DNA from 4 places in the Microcystis flos-aquae FACHB-1344 genome. Region 3 is predicted to be linked to each of the others. Evidence: predicted binding sites of a transcription regulator. Region 3 holds the regulator's gene; each other region holds the start of a gene.

Region 1 (4,173 bases), on a different contig from region 3:
CATGGCCTACTTGAATCAGAGAAATGGCTAATTCTTCATCCCTATCGAGTTTTCGAGAAGCTTCGATAATTTGACGCATCACCGCTTTGCGATCATCTGGTTCTCCGTCGGTAATCACCAGAATAGTTTCTCCGTTGGGTTTAGTTTTGCCAGCAGTTTTGCGCTGAAAATAATTATTGAGGGCATCTTGAAGAACAGCGGCTAGGTCTGTCCTCCCCATAGGTTCATTTTCTTGATAAATTTGTGTCACCTTATCGGAAGTAACATTATCATAGCGTCGGAAACGTCCGGAAAAAAGATAGATAGTGATGCCGTCGGGATCGAATTCCTCGCACTTTCTAGCCAAGGCGAGGGTGGATTCTTGGGCAATTTGCCAACGGGTTTTCTCGCTGGGTTTATCAGCAGTGGACATACTGCCACTTTTGTCAATAATCAGAGTATAATCTCTGTTTTCTACCATAGGGGCTATACCTCCAAGCAATTTGCGCTCGTCCTAGTCTAATAATTATTAAACTCTAGGATGGAAACTCTACCTCGATCGACTAGGGTTTTTTAACTATTGGGGGGAGGAGACAGCGCCCCCAACAGCAGAAACTATCGCCAGAAAACCGGTCGGGCTAAAATGAAAAAAGTATGAAAATTATTGCTTAACCCGATATTGTTAAATTAGCCGATGAGTGATAGCAAATCGATCGCCTTAACCGAGAAAAAGCCAGATAATCCACCTTCTTGGAGTTTTTGGACGGTGTTTAGTTCCACCTTCCTAACCATATTTTTGGCTGAAATCGGCGATAAAACCCAATTAGCCACCCTTCTCATCAGCGCCGAATCCCAATCCCCCTGGGTGGTTTTTGCCGGGGCAGCCAGCGCTTTAATCGCTACCAGTCTCCTCGGTGTCCTGATCGGTTATTGGATTGCTCGTCGTCTTTCCCCCAAAACTTTAGATATCGGTGTCGCTATCCTTCTCCTTTTGATCACTGGTTTACTGATCGGCGATATTCTCTAAGCAATCAGTATTCAGGAGTCGGTCGTCAGGAGACTCCGAGACAGGAGATAGGGTGATAGGGTTTTGGGGTGATAGGGTGATGAAACAGCTTCCCCATCACCCCACTTCCCCACTTCCCCACTTCCCCACCTCCCCATCACCCATCTCCCTAGAATTTATGAATTGGCAATTATTCGGACTGACATTTATCACGGTTTTTTTGGCAGAAATCGGCGATAAAAGTCAATTAGTAGCGATCGCTCTCGGTGGCAGTTCCAAATCACCTAAAGCTGTCTTTTTTGGCTCAATTACCGCCTTAATCTGCACCAGTTTCTTAGGAGTCCTTGCGGGCGGCAGTATGGCGCAGTTATTCCCCGCTAAGATATTAAAAGCGATAGCGGCCATTGGTTTTGCGCTGCTTGCTGTCCGGCTGCTTTGGCCAGATTCGGATTGATAATTGGGTTGGGCTGAATATTACTGGAAGCCTTACTAGAAAACGGTTTTGGCACTTTTTCCAGGCACGCGAGGCTATTGTGTTATTATGACTTCCCCGACCGGCGACCGACTCCTGATAGCTAAAAAACTGAGGCAAATTCCAGAAAAATCATTAATTTTTTCTAAAAAAGTAGCAAAAATCACAAAAAACATCCAAAAAGTAGCGAAAGTTACAAAAAATCTGCTAACCTAGCCGTAATATCACACAGATATTCGTAGAAAGATTCCCGAAAATCTCCTCAGCAAAAACATCCGTGTGAAGTAGCTAATATTGTCAGCGAGGTTAGTTCAAGATCATCATGTCAAATTTAGGACGACGTAAATTTCTCCTGTACGGTTCTGCCGCTTTGGGAACCAGTATTCTGTTAAAAGCTTGTGGTGGCAATCAAAGCCAAACCCCCACGGCTAGTCCTAGCCCGGCTGCTAGTCCCGCCCCAGCCTCTGGAGAGACAATTAAGGTGGGTATTCTGCACTCCCTCAGTGGCACCATGGCCATCAGTGAAACCAGCGTAGTTGATGCGGAAAAACTGGCGATCGAGGAAATCAATGCCGCCGGTGGTGTTCTTGGTAAACAGATCGAGGCAGTGGTGGAAGATGGCGCTTCCGATTGGCCAACTTTTACCGAAAAAGCCACCAAACTGATCGATCAGGACAAAGTTGTGACTGTCTTCGGTTGTTGGACTTCCGCCAGTCGTCAGGCAGTTTTACCCGTGTTTGAAGCCAAAAACCATATGCTCTGGTATCCCGTCCAGTACGAGGGTCAAGAGTGTTCTAGGAATATCTTTTACACCGGTGCTGCCCCCAACCAACAGATCGAGCCGGCAGTCACTTGGTTGCTGGAAAATAAAGGGAAAAAATTCTTCCTCGTCGGTTCCGACTACGTTTTTCCCCGCACTGCCAACACGATTATTAAAGAGCAGTTAAAGGCGAAAGGCGGCGAAACCGTGGGCGAAGACTATCTACCCCTAGGTAACACGGAAGTTACCCCGATTATCACCAAAATTAAGCAAGCTTTACCCGATGGCGGCGTTATTTTCAACACCCTCAACGGTGACAGTAACGTGGCTTTCTTTAAACAACTGCAAGCGGCCGGTTTAACTCCCGATAAATATCCGGTCATGTCGGTGAGTGTTGCCGAGGAAGAAGTTAAACAAATCGGTAAGGAATATCTCCTCGGTCAGTACGCTTGTTGGAACTATTTCCAAACCGTAGATACCCCCGCTAACAAAAAATTTGTTGAGGCTTTTCGAGCCAAATACGGTCCCGAGCGCGTCACTAACGACCCCATGGAGGCGGCCTACATCATGGTCTATCTCTGGAAGCAAGCGGTGGAACAAGCGGGAACCGCCGATGATCTCGACAAAGTTCGCGCCGCGGCCGTGGGACAAAAATTCGATGCTCCCGAAGGACCGGTAGAAATGTTCCCCAATCATCATATCTCCAAAACCGTCCGCGTTGGTCAGGTGAGAGATGATGGTCTATTTGACATTGTTTGGTCAACTCCGGGGGTAGTGGATCCGCAACCTTGGAACCAATTTGTCCCCGAAACTAAGGGCTTTGCCTGTGACTGGACGGATCCGGCTAAGGGCGGTAAGTTCAAAATGGAAAAATCCTAGTTTTAGGAGTTTTTTCAGACAATAACGAGAGTGCGGTGAGCATTACTGCTCACCCCACTTTTTAAAGCTTAAAAATGCACAGGAATAACGAAAAGTGTCAGCATTATTGGAAGGATTGTTTAATGGTATTAGCATCGGTTCTGTGCTATTGCTGGCGGCTTTAGGACTAGCGATTGTTTTCGGACTGATGGGGGTAATTAATCTAGCTCACGGTGAGTTAATGATGTTAGGGGCTTATACTACTTTTGTGGTGCAGAATATCTTTAAAGGTTTTGAAGATATTTATATTTTAAATGTCTTTCAAGCTTTCCGTATTTCTCTCTTTGATACTTATGTTTTATTCGCCCTACCGATCGCTTTTTTAGTGTCGGGATTGGCGGGATTATTATTAGAAAGGGGGGTGATTAGGTTCCTCTACGGCAGACCCCTAGAAACGCTGCTGGCCACTTGGGGAGTCAGCTTAATTCTGCAGCAATTTGTCAGAAGTGTCAACGGCTTATTAGTAATTAGTTTAATAGTTTTCTGTCTGTTATTTTTTGGGGCGATGACGCTGTTAAGTCGTCGCCTAGATTGGGAGAGAATTCGCAATTTAGCTATTGGTATCACCCTGCCTTTATCCCTAGCTATCGCTGGATTATTAGGCTATCTTTTATCTTTTAATCCGGTTCTCGCTCGACCCTGGTTTAGTGCCAGAAACGTCGATGTCACGGCTCCTGCCTGGTTACGGGGAGGTTTACCTTTACCCGGTTTTCAAATGCCCTACACCCGTCTATTTATTATCATTTTAACTGGCCTTTGTTTGTTAGGGACTTATTGGTTTTTAAATAAATCTTCTTGGGGTTTACGCATTCGTGCCGTCACCCAAAATCGCCAGATGAGTGCCTGTTTAGGCATTCCGACAAATCAAGTGGATGCTTTGACTTTTGCCCTCGGTTCGGGATTAGCCGGAGTTGCTGGTTGTGCGATTAGTTTCTTGGGTTCCGTCGGTCCAAATGTGGGACAAAATTATATCGTTGATACCTTCATGGTAGTGGTGGTGGGGGGAGTGGGTAATCTCCTGGGAACTATTATCGCGGC
Region 2 (4,173 bases), on a different contig from region 3:
ATTCGGCAATATCTGCCGATAAAGTCCTTTCTAAACCAAAACCGAAAAGACCATCGATAATTAACTGACAATCCTCTAAAGATTCTAAAGTTTTCTGAAAAATTAAGCCTAAATGCTTGACATAATTAGCCTGTTGTGCTGTTAAATCCTTGAGTTTGGCGATCGGACAAAAAAGAGATACTTGATAACCGGCGAGATGTAATTCTCTAGCAATCACGAGAGCGTCGCCGCCATTGTGACCAGGGCCAACGATAACGCCGATTTTGGGGAAATTAGCCAAAGAATAGGACTTTTTAAGCTGTTGTGCCGTTAACAGGGCTGCCTTTTCCATCAAAGCGGCCACAGGCATACCAGAGGCAAAAATCGCCCCTTCAATGCGACGCATCTGCTCGCTATTAACCACGTTGGACCGGTAATTGTAGCTCATTCGGGGGATAAATTGCCTATTAACAGGTCTAGATGACTTTTTTGCCGAAAAACTGCTAATTAGACCCTATTTTCACCGGCTCAAGGCTGGGTTGGGTGATAATAACCAGATCATTCTGTCTAGTTTTAGCTTGACGGTAAGCAGTGGATATATTGATTAATTCTCGTAGTTGCTGACCGAAAATTTGGGTTTAAGGTTCCCCGTCATGCCCGCTTAGGATCGGGCGGCTTTAAGACATAATATTGTCATTTTATTTCTTTTGCCCTAAAATATTGATACTCGGTCAGGCAGTCTCAAAATATTTGTCCTTGAACACAAAGTTAAGCCAAAACCTAATCAGATAGAAGCCATTAATCAGGCAATACGGACAACTCAGTTTGTTCGGAATAAAGTTCGGCGTTATTGGATGGATAATCGTGGTGTTGGCACAGGGTAAGCGCATCTTAACAATCCTTGACAAAATGAACTTTATGTGAGTTGCTTACCCACGATTCAGGCATATTTGAGGAGAATTTGCCATCTCAATTGTTAAGCAAAAATCGACCCATTTGGTCGATTTCGTAACTATTCTGATGGACTGGTATCACTTGAAATGCCCACGCAGATCACAAAATTGGCCAATTGTCAATAGCGTTTGAGATGCTCTCACCCTGGGTGTTGGCAAAACAGAGTTAATTCCGATGGAACCGTTTTTAAACTCAAGGGTTGCAATATTTGGGAAATCATCTCAACGGTACTGTTGGGCAAACAGAAACCGACCCAAACGCATAATAGAGAGTCCAGTCTCTGGGGTTTCAGTGGAGACATTGAGAATCTAAGTTGTCTCGTCGAGCAAGGAATTTACGATAGTGATAGGTCAAGAATCCACCGTCACAGCGTAGCTTGACGGTGGGAGTATGTCAATAAATTATTCTATCATAAAAAGAAATCCTCTCTCAGGTAAGAGCGGTAGTATGGCTTACTCGACACAGCAGTTAATTGAAATCCTCGAGCGAGAAATGCACGCCACTTGCAAAGGGGAACGTCTGTTACTCTCCCCGGCGGAGCGCATTGATAATCCAGTGATTGCCAAGGCGATCAATCTAGAAAAGGTGGGCAAAGTCTTCGCCTATCAGGATTTTCGCCGTCAAGTTCACGATTATCAACAAAAATATCAGGTTTCGGGCATTATCTGGCGTGTTTGTCAATGGGGCGATCGCACTCTCCGTTATCCCGAAATTCATAATCAATTAGTTGCCGTGGCGGGTGACAAGGAAATTCTCATGGCTGCCAAAGCCTCGGTTTTAGAGTTTTGGAACAGTATCACCCCTAATATGAATTTTTGGTGGGCGCTTAACTCCCGTCGTCCCATTTCTGCCGATTCTCTAGCCGAATTAGTCGCCCAGTCCGAATGGGCGGAATTAGATGTGGCGCGCACAGAATTATATCTCGGTCTCTGTTGGGGTAATCCTTTAGAACACCAGTATCAATGGGCGCAACCCTTTTCCGGTTGTCATCGTATTATCGCCGCCGTCGATGAACCTAGTTCGATTAAGGTATAAAGGCGATTGATGTCTTGGGGTTGGGAAGTGGGGTATAGGGTGTGGGAAGTGGGGTGTTGGGGTGTTGGGGAAGTGGGCAAGTGGGCAAGTGGGAAAGTGGAGCATTTGGCTGAAATTTCCCTAAACCCCTAAACCCCTAAATCCCTATCACCCCAAAACCCCCCGCAACGCGCACGCAGTGGTCTCCCCATTCCCCCATCTCCCCATCTCCCGAATACTGACGACCGACTCCTATTGTAAAGTTTTGTTAATTTTTCTGGGATTAGGGCATTTTGTAAAAATAGATACAGAATTGTATGTTATATATATTTAGTAGGTGATTAAAAAAGTTCGAAACACTATTTGCAGCTCGGAGGAAATGATTATGTCTACAGAACAACAAGCTCGCGCCTTAATGATGCGTCACCACCACGCCGTCAAAAATCGTCAACAATCGATGTTAGGGAGAAGTGCTTCTGAAATCGGTATTGACAATGACAATGGCTACGGGGAAACCGTTCAACGTCGCTTCTCGGCCGACTTTTCTTCACAAACTTACGATCGCTCTGGTGTTACTCTCAGTTAGGGTCTTAGATTTCGCCAAAGTGTAAGCTTTCAATCTTAGAATTAAGTGAACAATCAGCCCACACAAACCGATCTCGGAATGTGTGGGTTTTCGGTTTTTAGAGATAGGGGTCATTCCTAGGCCGATTACGGGGTTTCATCGGGATTTATGCCTAATTGCCGTAATTGCGCCGCTAAACGTTCCGCCCGTTGATGTTCGCTTTCAGCGTTCTGACGTTCGATTTCGGCTAATTCCGCGGGTAGAAGGATTAAATTGCCGTCTAGGTTATAAAAACGTAGCCAAGGGGCTTCTTCTCGTTGGATGCTGCCCATCCAGACTCCTAACCATAATCCCAAACGTTGACACCATAACCAACCGCGATGGTCGGGAATAATTTTTTGATAGCATTGATTTTGGTCTAAAGCCCAACCTTGCAGGGAAGTGGCATCAAAGGGATTATAAACGAAGTATTGGGAACAGCGAAAAGTCCGCTCATAGAGGTCTTTTTTGGTATTTAAATCGATTTTTGCGGTGCTTTCTGACATTAATTCCACGATCACATCGGGATAACGTCCGTTTTCGTTCCAAACCACCCATCCTTGTCGTTTATAACTACCATCGATATCGAGGACAACGAAAAAATCGGGGCCACGAAAATCTTGATTAAAAACCCGCTCACGGCTAAAGTAAATAAACATATTACCGCCAACGAAAAAGTCTTCTCGATCCTGATAGGCTTGTTCGATAGAATCGATTAAGACATTCATGGCCTTGCGGTGACGGTGTGTTTCCAAAGGTTCTCCATCGTCAAAAATCAGGTCTTCTGGGGGAATGGGGGGTTCTTCCCAATCGATAACTGGAGGAGTGAGGGGTTGAGTCATCGGGGTTACGTCCAGGATAGAGATGGTTTTATTTTATTTGCAAGACGAGGCGATATTTAGGTTGTCCAGTTCTCAATTTTTCCATGGCTTCATTCACCTGCGAGATAGGATAGGTTTCTGTAACGGGTTCAATGCCATGGCGAGAGGCAAATTCGATCATTTTATTAATGGTACTGGGACTACCCAAAGGACTGCCAGAAATCGATTTTTGACCCATAATCAAGGGAAAAGCATAGGTAGCCATGGGTTCAAGAACAGCCCCAACAATGTGCAGACGACCTTTGGGACGTAAACAGGCGATATAAAGACCCCAATCGAGATTAACGTTAACGGTAGAGATGATGAAATCAAAGTAATTTTGTACCGATTGCAAAGCTTCGGGGTCTCTGGAATTGATAAAATGAGTCGCGCCTAATTCTTTTGCTTCTGTTTCTTTGTCGGGACTACTGGAAAAAGCGGTTACTTCGCAGCCCCAAGCTTTGAGAAATTTTAAGGCTATATGGCCCAATCCACCAATACCAATGACACCAACTCGCGCCGTGGGTTTAATATCAAATTGGACAATGGGATTAAAGACGGTTATACCACCACAAAAAAGCGGGCCAGCTTTGGCAGCATCTAACTGGTTCCCCAGGGGAATTAACCAACTATGATGAGCGCGGACTCTGTCGGCAAAACCGCCATGGCGACCGACGATAGTTCCTTCGGCAGTAGCACAAAGGTTTTGATCCCCTGACATACAAGTTTCACAGGTCGAACAGGAACGGGAAAACCAACCAA
Region 3 (4,173 bases):
TAAGTAAAATAATCTCGTTTTTGGCAATTATATCAAATCTTAACTCAATTGTCTATCTTTTGGCATTAACCTGTTTGTGCTTTAAGTCGTTCCCTGTATGGATTTCAGCTACTTTTGAGCTTAGGTACTCTCATCGAATTTTATTTTAAGTTAATTATTTGCATAACAATTCCCGAAGAGCCGAGATTTGGAAATTATTTGAAGCGAAGTAATAGGAATACCAGCTTTATCCATATCCAAAAGTTATACTAAATCCTGTTGAGAAGGTGTAGAATAGGCGTTGGGTTTCATGCTTCAATCCAACCTAAGTTCTATAAAAATTATCCGTAAACCCAAAAAAAGGAAGCTGAATCATGAAAATTACTATCGATATTCCCGATGAATTGCTTCAACATTACAACTACAATAATATTACCCGTGAAATTTTAGAGGCTTTGGTGGTGCAGGCCTACCGAGCGGAAAAAATCACCAGTGCCGAGGTCGGAAGTATTTTAGGTCTATCTTCTCGTTGGGTGGTGGATGCTTTTTTGAAAAACCATGATGCCGATTTACATTACGATGAAGTCGATCTAGACAGCGATCGCAAAACTCTTCAGCAACTTCGCAACAAACACGATCATAGTCTTTTTTGATCGTCGTTTCAATTAAATTGAAGATAGATTTCGCCTTTGATATCCCCTTAATAAGGGGGGCGCTGATCCCCCCTTGATCCCCCCTTAATAAGGGGGGCGCTGATACCCCCTTGATCCTAGGGTTGATTCATAGTAGGGTTGATTCATGAATCAACCCTACTACCCTTAATAAGGGGGGTGCTGATGATTTTTAACACCTACCTACTTAAAACTACATTCCCATAATTTCGTAACCGGAATCTACATAAATAATCTGTCCGGTAATACCACTAGCAAGATCACTGGCTAAAAAAGCGGCCGTATTTCCCACTTCAATTTGTGTCACCGTGCGATGTAAAGGAGCGATTTCTTCCACATGATGGATCATATCAAGAATTCCCCCCACGGCCGAAGATGCCAAGGTGCGAATTGGACCGGCGGAAATACCATTAACTCGGATCTTTTGGCCACCTAATTCGGCGGCTAAATAGCGAACACTCATTTCTAAACCAGCTTTTGCCACCCCCATTAAATTATAGTTAGGAATTACCTTGACACCACCGAGATAGGTAAGAGTGATAATACTTCCCCCTTCCGTCATCAAAGGTTTAGCCGATCGAGCTAGACGGGTTAGGGAAAAAGTGCTAATATCTAGGGATTTAGTGAAAGCTTCCCGAGGGATGGCGGTAAAATCGCCCGTTAAACCCTCTTTATCGGCAAAAGCGAGACAGTGAATCAAAATATCCAGTTTGCCCCATTTTTCCGCCACTGTAGCGAAAGTATCTTCTACCTGTTGGTCATTTTGGACATCGCAGGGGACATAAAAAGCGGGATTAAGTTCATCGGCCAATTCTCGCACCTTTTTCTCAAAGCGGCCTTTTTCGTCGGGGAGATAGGTGACACCGATATTCGCACCAGCTTGATGGAGTTGTTGGGCAATTCCCCAAGCGATCGAGCGATTATTGGCAATTCCTGTCACTAGGGCGTTTTTTCCCGTTAAATCTAACATAGTTCTCGTTTCTCTTACAAAAATCTCCCCAATAGCCGACCCCAGCGAGATTCGGTATAATAGGGATACAGATAACGGGGCAGCAATGATCACCCCTCCCCCATTGTCTGGCAAAAAGCGCCCAAAACTTTTCCCAGTTTAGGGAGCGGTTATGTTTAATAGAGGTGAAACTCGTTGCATAATAAAAACAATTTTCCCCTTTTTTGGATGTGAGATGGACTTATCCCTAATACAAGACAAACCCCTAGCAGATGTGTTCCGTCGAATCGGCAGCGGCAATTTCCCCCCGGTGGTGGAATTGTTCGAGCGTGGCAAAACGATCTTTTTCCCGGGAGATCCCGCCGAAAGAGTCTATTTTTTGCTGAAAGGAGCCGTTAAGTTGTCGCGAGTCTATGAAGCGGGAGAAGAAATTACCGTGGCTCTACTGCGGGAAAATAGCGTCTTTGGTGTGCTATCCTTACTCACCGGCCAGCGATCGGATCGTTTTTATCATGCCGTGGCTTTTACTCCGGTAGAATTACTCTCGGCCCCGATCGATCAGGTAGAAAGGTCCCTCCGCAATAATCCCGATTTATCAATGTTGATGCTGCAGGGGTTGTCCTCGCGCATTCTGCAAACGGAAATGATGATCGAAACCTTGGCTCACCGGGATATGGGTTCCCGTTTGGTCAGTTTTTTATTGATTCTCTGTCGTGATTTTGGGGTTCCCACCACCGATGGTATCCGGGTTGATCTAAAATTGTCTCACCAAGCGATCGCAGAGGCGATCGGTTCTACCCGCGTCACTGTCACCCGTTTATTGGGAGAGCTGCGGGATCAAGAAATGGTCTCAATTTACAAGAAGAAAATTACCGTCCATAATCCCGTCGCTCTCAGTCAACAATTTACTTAAATTCTGGATGACTAGCGCTTATATTTTGGTTTTGGCCATCGTGGTTTTAGGTGGTCTGATAGCGGTGATTGGCGATCGCATAGGGAGCCGTATCGGTAAGAAAAGGATGCGTTTATTTAATCTGCGTCCGAAACAAACCGCAACTTTAATGACGATTGTAACGGGAATTTTTATCGCCGGCTCGACTTTAATTGTCTTGTTTGCTTCTAGTAAATCCCTGCGTCAAGGGGTTTTTGAACTGGATCGTCTTTTAAATGAACGTCGTGCCGCTATTAAGGATTTGGAAAGTCAGGTAAGAAAAACCACCGAACAAAAAAATCAGGTGGAAAAGGCGTTAAAAACGGCTAAAAGTGAACAGATAGCTGTGCAGAAACGTCTAGAGGTTCTTAACAAAAATTATCAAGCTTCTCGTCAACGTTTGCGATTAGTTTCGGGACAGTTAGAAAAGTTTCGGAAGGAAGTGGCTAATTTAAATAATGAACGAGTTATTTTAACTAATCAAAAGGCACAGTTAATCAGTCAACGGGATCAATTGTTCCAACAAAAATCAATTCTTTCTAGTCAAATCAATCAACTACAAACCACCGTTCAAGTTAGAGATAAAGAGTTGGCTAATCAACAAAATTTATTAACAATCAGACAAGCGCAACTTCAACAGTTGGAAACCCAACAAAAAACCCTACAGCTAGAAATTGATCGCCGGGATCAACGCATTGGAGAACTCGATCGCTCGATTGTGGATAAAAATTTGGCTTTGGAACAGCGCGAGGGAAAATTAAAAGATTTAGAAACCCAAATGGCTTTTCTTAAGCGGGAAGTGGAAGTTTTAGAGCAATACTATCAAACCTATCAAGAATTGCGAGAAAAACAAATCGCTATTTTCCGGGGACAGGTGTTATCTTTTGGAGCTTTTCGTATTGTTGATCCCCAAGCTATTGTCACTGTTATTGATAAGTTATTGCGAGAAGCGAATATGAATGCTATCCGTGCCACCCAACCGAATCAGCCTAATTTTGACCAGCGTTTAGTTAAGATCACAAAAGCACAGGTAGAACAGTTAAGTCAACAATTACAGGACGGTAAAGAATATGTGGTGAGAATCCTTTCAGCAGGTAATTATGTCTTAGGAGAAACCGAGATTCGTGTCTTTGCTGATGTGGTTCCCAATCAAAGAGTTTTTGAGGAGAAACAGGTAATCGCTGCCGTTTCCATTGATCCCCAAAATATGACAGAAGAAGACCTACAAAAGCGGTTAGATTTACTCTTAGCTTCGGCTCAATTTCGCGCTAGAAGTGCGGGAGTTTTAGGGTCAATTCAGGTGGAAGATGGTTTATTAACTACGGTAGTTAACTTTATTGGTCAAGTCAAAAAGTCGGGTAATTCTATCGAGACACTTGAGGCGATTGCTGCTAGTAAAACTAATACGGCTGGACCTTTAACTTTGCGTTTGGTAGCGGTAAAAGATGGTAAAATTGTTTTTAGTACGTCCTCTTAAAAGATAGCTAAAGTTAGGAGTTGAGACTAAAATCAATTCCTTCGTAAATATCAGCAAGATTTAAGCTAATTCCTAAAGAATCTAGAGATATAATTCCCCTGGCTGGGGTGTATTCTTGTAATAACCAATTATTTTCTGAGGTTTTGCTATAGGATTCTATTAGTAT
Region 4 (4,173 bases), on a different contig from region 3:
ATCCTAGTTAATTCCGCCGAATTTTCTACTTCGGCGATCGTGTACCATTTTAGGTACAGTTCCGACAAGGCTCTGGCGTGATAGGATTCTAGATGGGTCAAATTTAAGCCAAAAAAGTGGGATGAATGGGCCCAGCCTAGTAAAATTTCCTCTCCACTCTCAGATACTTGACTTAGTTGCGCCATACCCCGATAAACTTGCCAGACTCCATCAACCACCAGAGGAATATTTTCCCCGCGATCATAAAAATGGAGCCGACGACTCTCGCTATAGTCTTCTCGGAAGGGTGAGACGCTGGGATTATAGGTCAGCAACATGATCAAAGTTCTCCTGGGTGAGGGGCTAACGATTTTAACCCCACTTTACTGTATCAAGGTAAACATTAGGTAATCCCCAGATTAACAGTTATCAGTTATCAGTGGGTCAGTCATCAGTGGGTTAGTGACCAGTTTTCAGATGTGAGTTATCAGTTCACTGATTACTGTTTACTGTTCACTGAAATAAGACGGCCACTGCCATCTCCCGAAGCTGAAAAACCTCAAGATCATTAATTTAAAGCATCTTTAAGAGCCGTGCGAGCGGCCAGATGATTGCGAGTCGAGGTGAGAATTTCCGATTCTCGTTGCAGACGACTGACTGTATCGAGCATTTCCAATAAAGCCTGTTGTTCCCCGGCCACACCGTAGAGATTACCCGCCACCCAGTAGGATAATTCCAGGGGAAGACTGGGCAAATCGTCGGGGAGTTCAATTTTTTGAGCGGTTAATTTGGCTGATAGATGAACCACATCCCGCAGCAGTCGATCCACTTCTTTGGCCAGAGGTCGCAGCTCTTGGGTGGTGGGGACATCTTCAATCCACTCCACTAAACCGACACGATAGGGTTTTTCCCGGACATATTCTAGGACACGGAAACGCTGTTGACCGATGGTGAGAATTTTTAACCGATCATCTGGAAGACGTTGACAACGGACAACTTCCGCACAACTGCCGACTTTAGCGATTTCTCCCGTGGCTGGATCTACCATTAAGACCCCAAAACGGCGATCTTCTTCCAATATCGTATTCATCATAATCCGATAGCGAAACTCGAAGATGTGCAGGGGCAGGGGACGACCCGGGAATAAAACAACTTCGGGAAGGGGAAAGAGAGGTAATTCTCTAACGGCAATGGAAGAAGTGGCCATAGGTTTAGTAAAAAAAAACCGATCTTTTCTTATTTTTACACAATACCCCCTGAACCGCTAGGCAAGGGCAAGAGACTCCGAGCCAGTATTCAGGAGCCAGTATTCAGGAGTCGGGAGTCGGGAGATTGCCTTTATTTATTCTCCCCACACCCCACACCCCACCTTAATGCACTTACTGCATGATATAAATGCCTAAACACGATGGTGAGCGGATTTCTGTTACAAACAATACAAAATTATCCAACTTAAAACGAATTAAATAACAAATAGAGACTAGGTAAATTACTAAATTTTTGCTAATGACGACGGTATTTTAAAGAATACTTATTGTTAAATCCCGATTTCTTCATTTCTAACCCGCACCAACTAGAACAATTGCACCCACAGACCAGTAAGGAGATAGATTCGTGGTACAAGCACCTGAAAAAGATGGAACAACTCTCAATAAATTCGAGAAATTTAAAGCCGAAAAAGACGGATTAGCCATTAAAGATGAACTGGATCATTTTGCCCAAATCGGTTGGGAAGCGATGGATAAAACCGATTTAGAACATCGCTTAAAATGGGTGGGGGTTTTTTATCGTCCCGTCACCCCGGGCAAATTTATGATGCGTTTGCGGATTCCTAACGGCATTCTCAGTAGTGAGCAAATGCGAGTTTTAGGGGAAATCGTGCAGCGTTACGGTGATGATGGCAATGCCGATATTACTACTCGTCAAAACCTACAATTACGCGGTATTCGTATCGAAGATATTCCTGATATTTTCCAACGACTAAAATCCGTGGGCATGACTTCGGTACAATCGGGCATGGATAATGTCAGAAATATTACCGGTTCACCCATGGCAGGACTAGACGCAGATGAATTAATTGACACCAGGGAATTAGTCCAAAAAGTCCAAGATATGATTACCAACTACGGTCAAGGTAATTATCAATTTAGCAATCTGCCCCGCAAATTTAATATTGCCATCGAGGGGGGACGGGATAATTCCGTTCATGCGGAAATTAACGATATTGCCTTTGTTCCTGGCTATAAAGAGGGAGAATTAGGCTTTAATGTCGTGGTGGGCGGCTTTTTCTCGGCTAAACGCTGTGAAGCGGCAATTCCTATGAATGTTTGGGTGAGACCAAATCAGGAAGTGGTGGATTTATGCCGAGGAATTTTGGAAGTTTACCGCGACAACGGATTGCGCGCCAACCGTCAAAAATCCCGTTTAATGTGGTTAATTGATGAGTGGGGAATTGAGGAATTCCGCACCCGGGTGGCCAATCAGTTAGGTTATCCCTTGGCAACGGCAGCGGAAAAAGACGCTATTGACTGGGAAAAACGAGATCATTTAGGAGTTTTTCCCCAAAAACAGGAGGGATTGAGCTACATCGGTCTTTGTGTTCCCGTTGGTCGTCTATTTGCCGATGATATGTTCGATTTAGCCCGGATTGCCGAAGTGTATGGCAGCGGAGAATTGCGTTTAACCGTGGAACAAAACGTGATTATTCCCAATATAGCGGCTGAAAATATGCCGACTCTTTTAACCGAGCCTTTACTGGCTAAGTTTACCCCCAATCCCACTCCTTTACAACGAGCGCTCGTTTCTTGCACGGGGGCGCAATTCTGCAATTTTGCCCTGATTGAAACCAAAAATAAGGCTGTGGACTTGATTCGTCAGTTAGATGCCGAATTAAATATCCCCCGGGGTGTGCGGATCCATTGGACCGGTTGCCCTAACTCCTGCGGACAACCCCAAGTGGCCGATATCGGTTTGATGGGGACAAAAGCGCGCAAAGACGGCAAAACCGTGGAAGGAGTTGACCTCTACATGGGGGGTAAAGTGGGTAAAGATGCTCACCTGGGAAGTTGTGTACAAAAAGGGATTCCCTGTGAAGACTTAAAATCGGTGTTAACCTCTATCCTCATCGAACAATTTGGGGCGACACCGAAAGGTTAATTAACAAGTTTCTCGATACGCTGGGGGGTTTATCCCCTCTTTTTTTTCTGTATCTCTGTTGCTTTAAATTGGCAAACCTCTTGCTATAGTAGGGGGCAGATAGGAGCAGGAAAATCCTTATATATAGCGTTTCTCACACCTGTGTGGCACAGTCAAACCTTTGCTGATTAAGCTTTTCACCATCGACAATGTACCTCTTGCGAACAGGAAACGCTATATTTTCCTACCAGATGGGAATCGTTACTTAGGGTTTGCTGAATAAATGTGAAATATAGACGAGGTAAGAGTTTTAGGGTACTGTTTCGCCCCCACAGGTGCAAGATTTTGAGAGTCCTGTAAGGGCGAAGCATTCGGGCAATAACCTATCGGTGAAACCGTAGATTTTCTATCCGAATGCTTCGCCCCTACTTTTTGCCGCAAACCCTATTTAGCTTCAAATTGGGCTTGTTTACGAAGTAATTCCCCGATGGTTAAATTGGGTTGGGGTTTGCCCTCAAAAACCGTTCCTACCTCAAATTTTTGTAACTGTACCCCTGCCAAATGATAGGCCTCATCGGGTAGGGGAATATAACCAATACTATCTAATAAATTGGGAACTCGATCGAGATAATATTCGACAAATTTCTCTAAAGCGGGATTCTCTTGGGCTTTTTGGGCATTAACATAAATAAACAAAGGACGAGATAAGGGCTGATATTTACTATCCTCTACATTGCCGCGAGTTGGTTCGATACCGTTAACTTTCAAAGCTTTTAATTTATCCCGATTTTGTTCATAATAAGCGTGGCCAAAATATCCCAAAGCGTTGGCATCTTGACTGACGGCATTAACTAAAGCTTCGTCATCTTCACTAAAATTAACGTCCCCACGACTGGTATCTTTGCCGTTAATTACCTCACTAAAAAAATCGTAGGTTCCGGAGTCTTTACCCGGCCCGTGAAGGGTAATCGGTCGGTCGGGCCAAGCGGGATTAATTTGATTCCAACGTTTGATTTTATTCTCTGCCGCTGGTTCCCAAATAGTTCTTAATTCTCTGGT

Evidence for each region. Region 3 encodes NtcA, which controls nitrogen genes in cyanobacteria. Its sites were predicted from a motif close to TTTGTANCNNNNGNTACAAA; they were not measured.
Region 1: a site for NtcA is predicted at 1,638-1,657, ahead of urtA (urea ABC transporter substrate-binding protein). Genes of this name have one in related genera too.
Region 2: a site for NtcA is predicted at 2,240-2,259, ahead of gifA (glutamine synthetase inactivation factor IF7A). Genes of this name have one in related genera too.
Region 4: a site for NtcA is predicted at 1,402-1,421, ahead of H6G48_RS16435 (ferredoxin--nitrite reductase). Genes of this name have one in related genera too.

The regions. Positions count from the first base shown of each region.
Region 1 is NZ_JACJSW010000220.1:25,403-29,575, reverse strand. Features, by position in the region: gene H6G48_RS23335 (vWA domain-containing protein) at 1-460, opposite strand, end outside; gene H6G48_RS23330 (TMEM165/GDT1 family protein) at 674-1,006, shown strand; gene H6G48_RS23325 (TMEM165/GDT1 family protein) at 1,164-1,439, shown strand; gene urtA (urea ABC transporter substrate-binding protein) at 1,780-3,096, shown strand; gene H6G48_RS23315 (ABC transporter permease subunit) at 3,191-4,173, shown strand, end outside.
Region 2 is NZ_JACJSW010000039.1:2,889-7,061, reverse strand. Features, by position in the region: gene H6G48_RS02625 (NAD(P)H-hydrate dehydratase) at 1-427, opposite strand, end outside; partial or broken gene H6G48_RS25970 (RNA-guided endonuclease TnpB family protein) at 726-854, shown strand; partial or broken gene H6G48_RS02620 (RNA-guided endonuclease TnpB family protein) at 1,127-1,313, shown strand; gene H6G48_RS02615 (hypothetical protein) at 1,381-1,968, shown strand; gene gifA (glutamine synthetase inactivation factor IF7A) at 2,333-2,533, shown strand; gene H6G48_RS02605 (Uma2 family endonuclease) at 2,659-3,393, opposite strand; gene ahr (NADPH-dependent aldehyde reductase Ahr) at 3,422-4,173, opposite strand, start outside.
Region 3 is NZ_JACJSW010000123.1:695-4,867, forward strand. Features, by position in the region: partial or broken gene H6G48_RS10255 (ISL3 family transposase) at 1-1, opposite strand, end outside; gene H6G48_RS10260 (UPF0175 family protein) at 354-632, shown strand; gene fabI (enoyl-ACP reductase FabI) at 844-1,620, opposite strand; gene ntcA (global nitrogen regulator NtcA) at 1,835-2,512, shown strand; gene H6G48_RS10275 (DUF3084 domain-containing protein) at 2,520-4,007, shown strand; gene H6G48_RS10280 (Uma2 family endonuclease) at 4,021-4,173, opposite strand, start outside.
Region 4 is NZ_JACJSW010000172.1:17,461-21,633, reverse strand. Features, by position in the region: gene H6G48_RS16445 (Crp/Fnr family transcriptional regulator) at 1-317, opposite strand, end outside; gene H6G48_RS16440 (LON peptidase substrate-binding domain-containing protein) at 548-1,186, opposite strand; gene H6G48_RS16435 (ferredoxin--nitrite reductase) at 1,594-3,135, shown strand; gene H6G48_RS16430 (PstS family phosphate ABC transporter substrate-binding protein) at 3,559-4,173, opposite strand, start outside.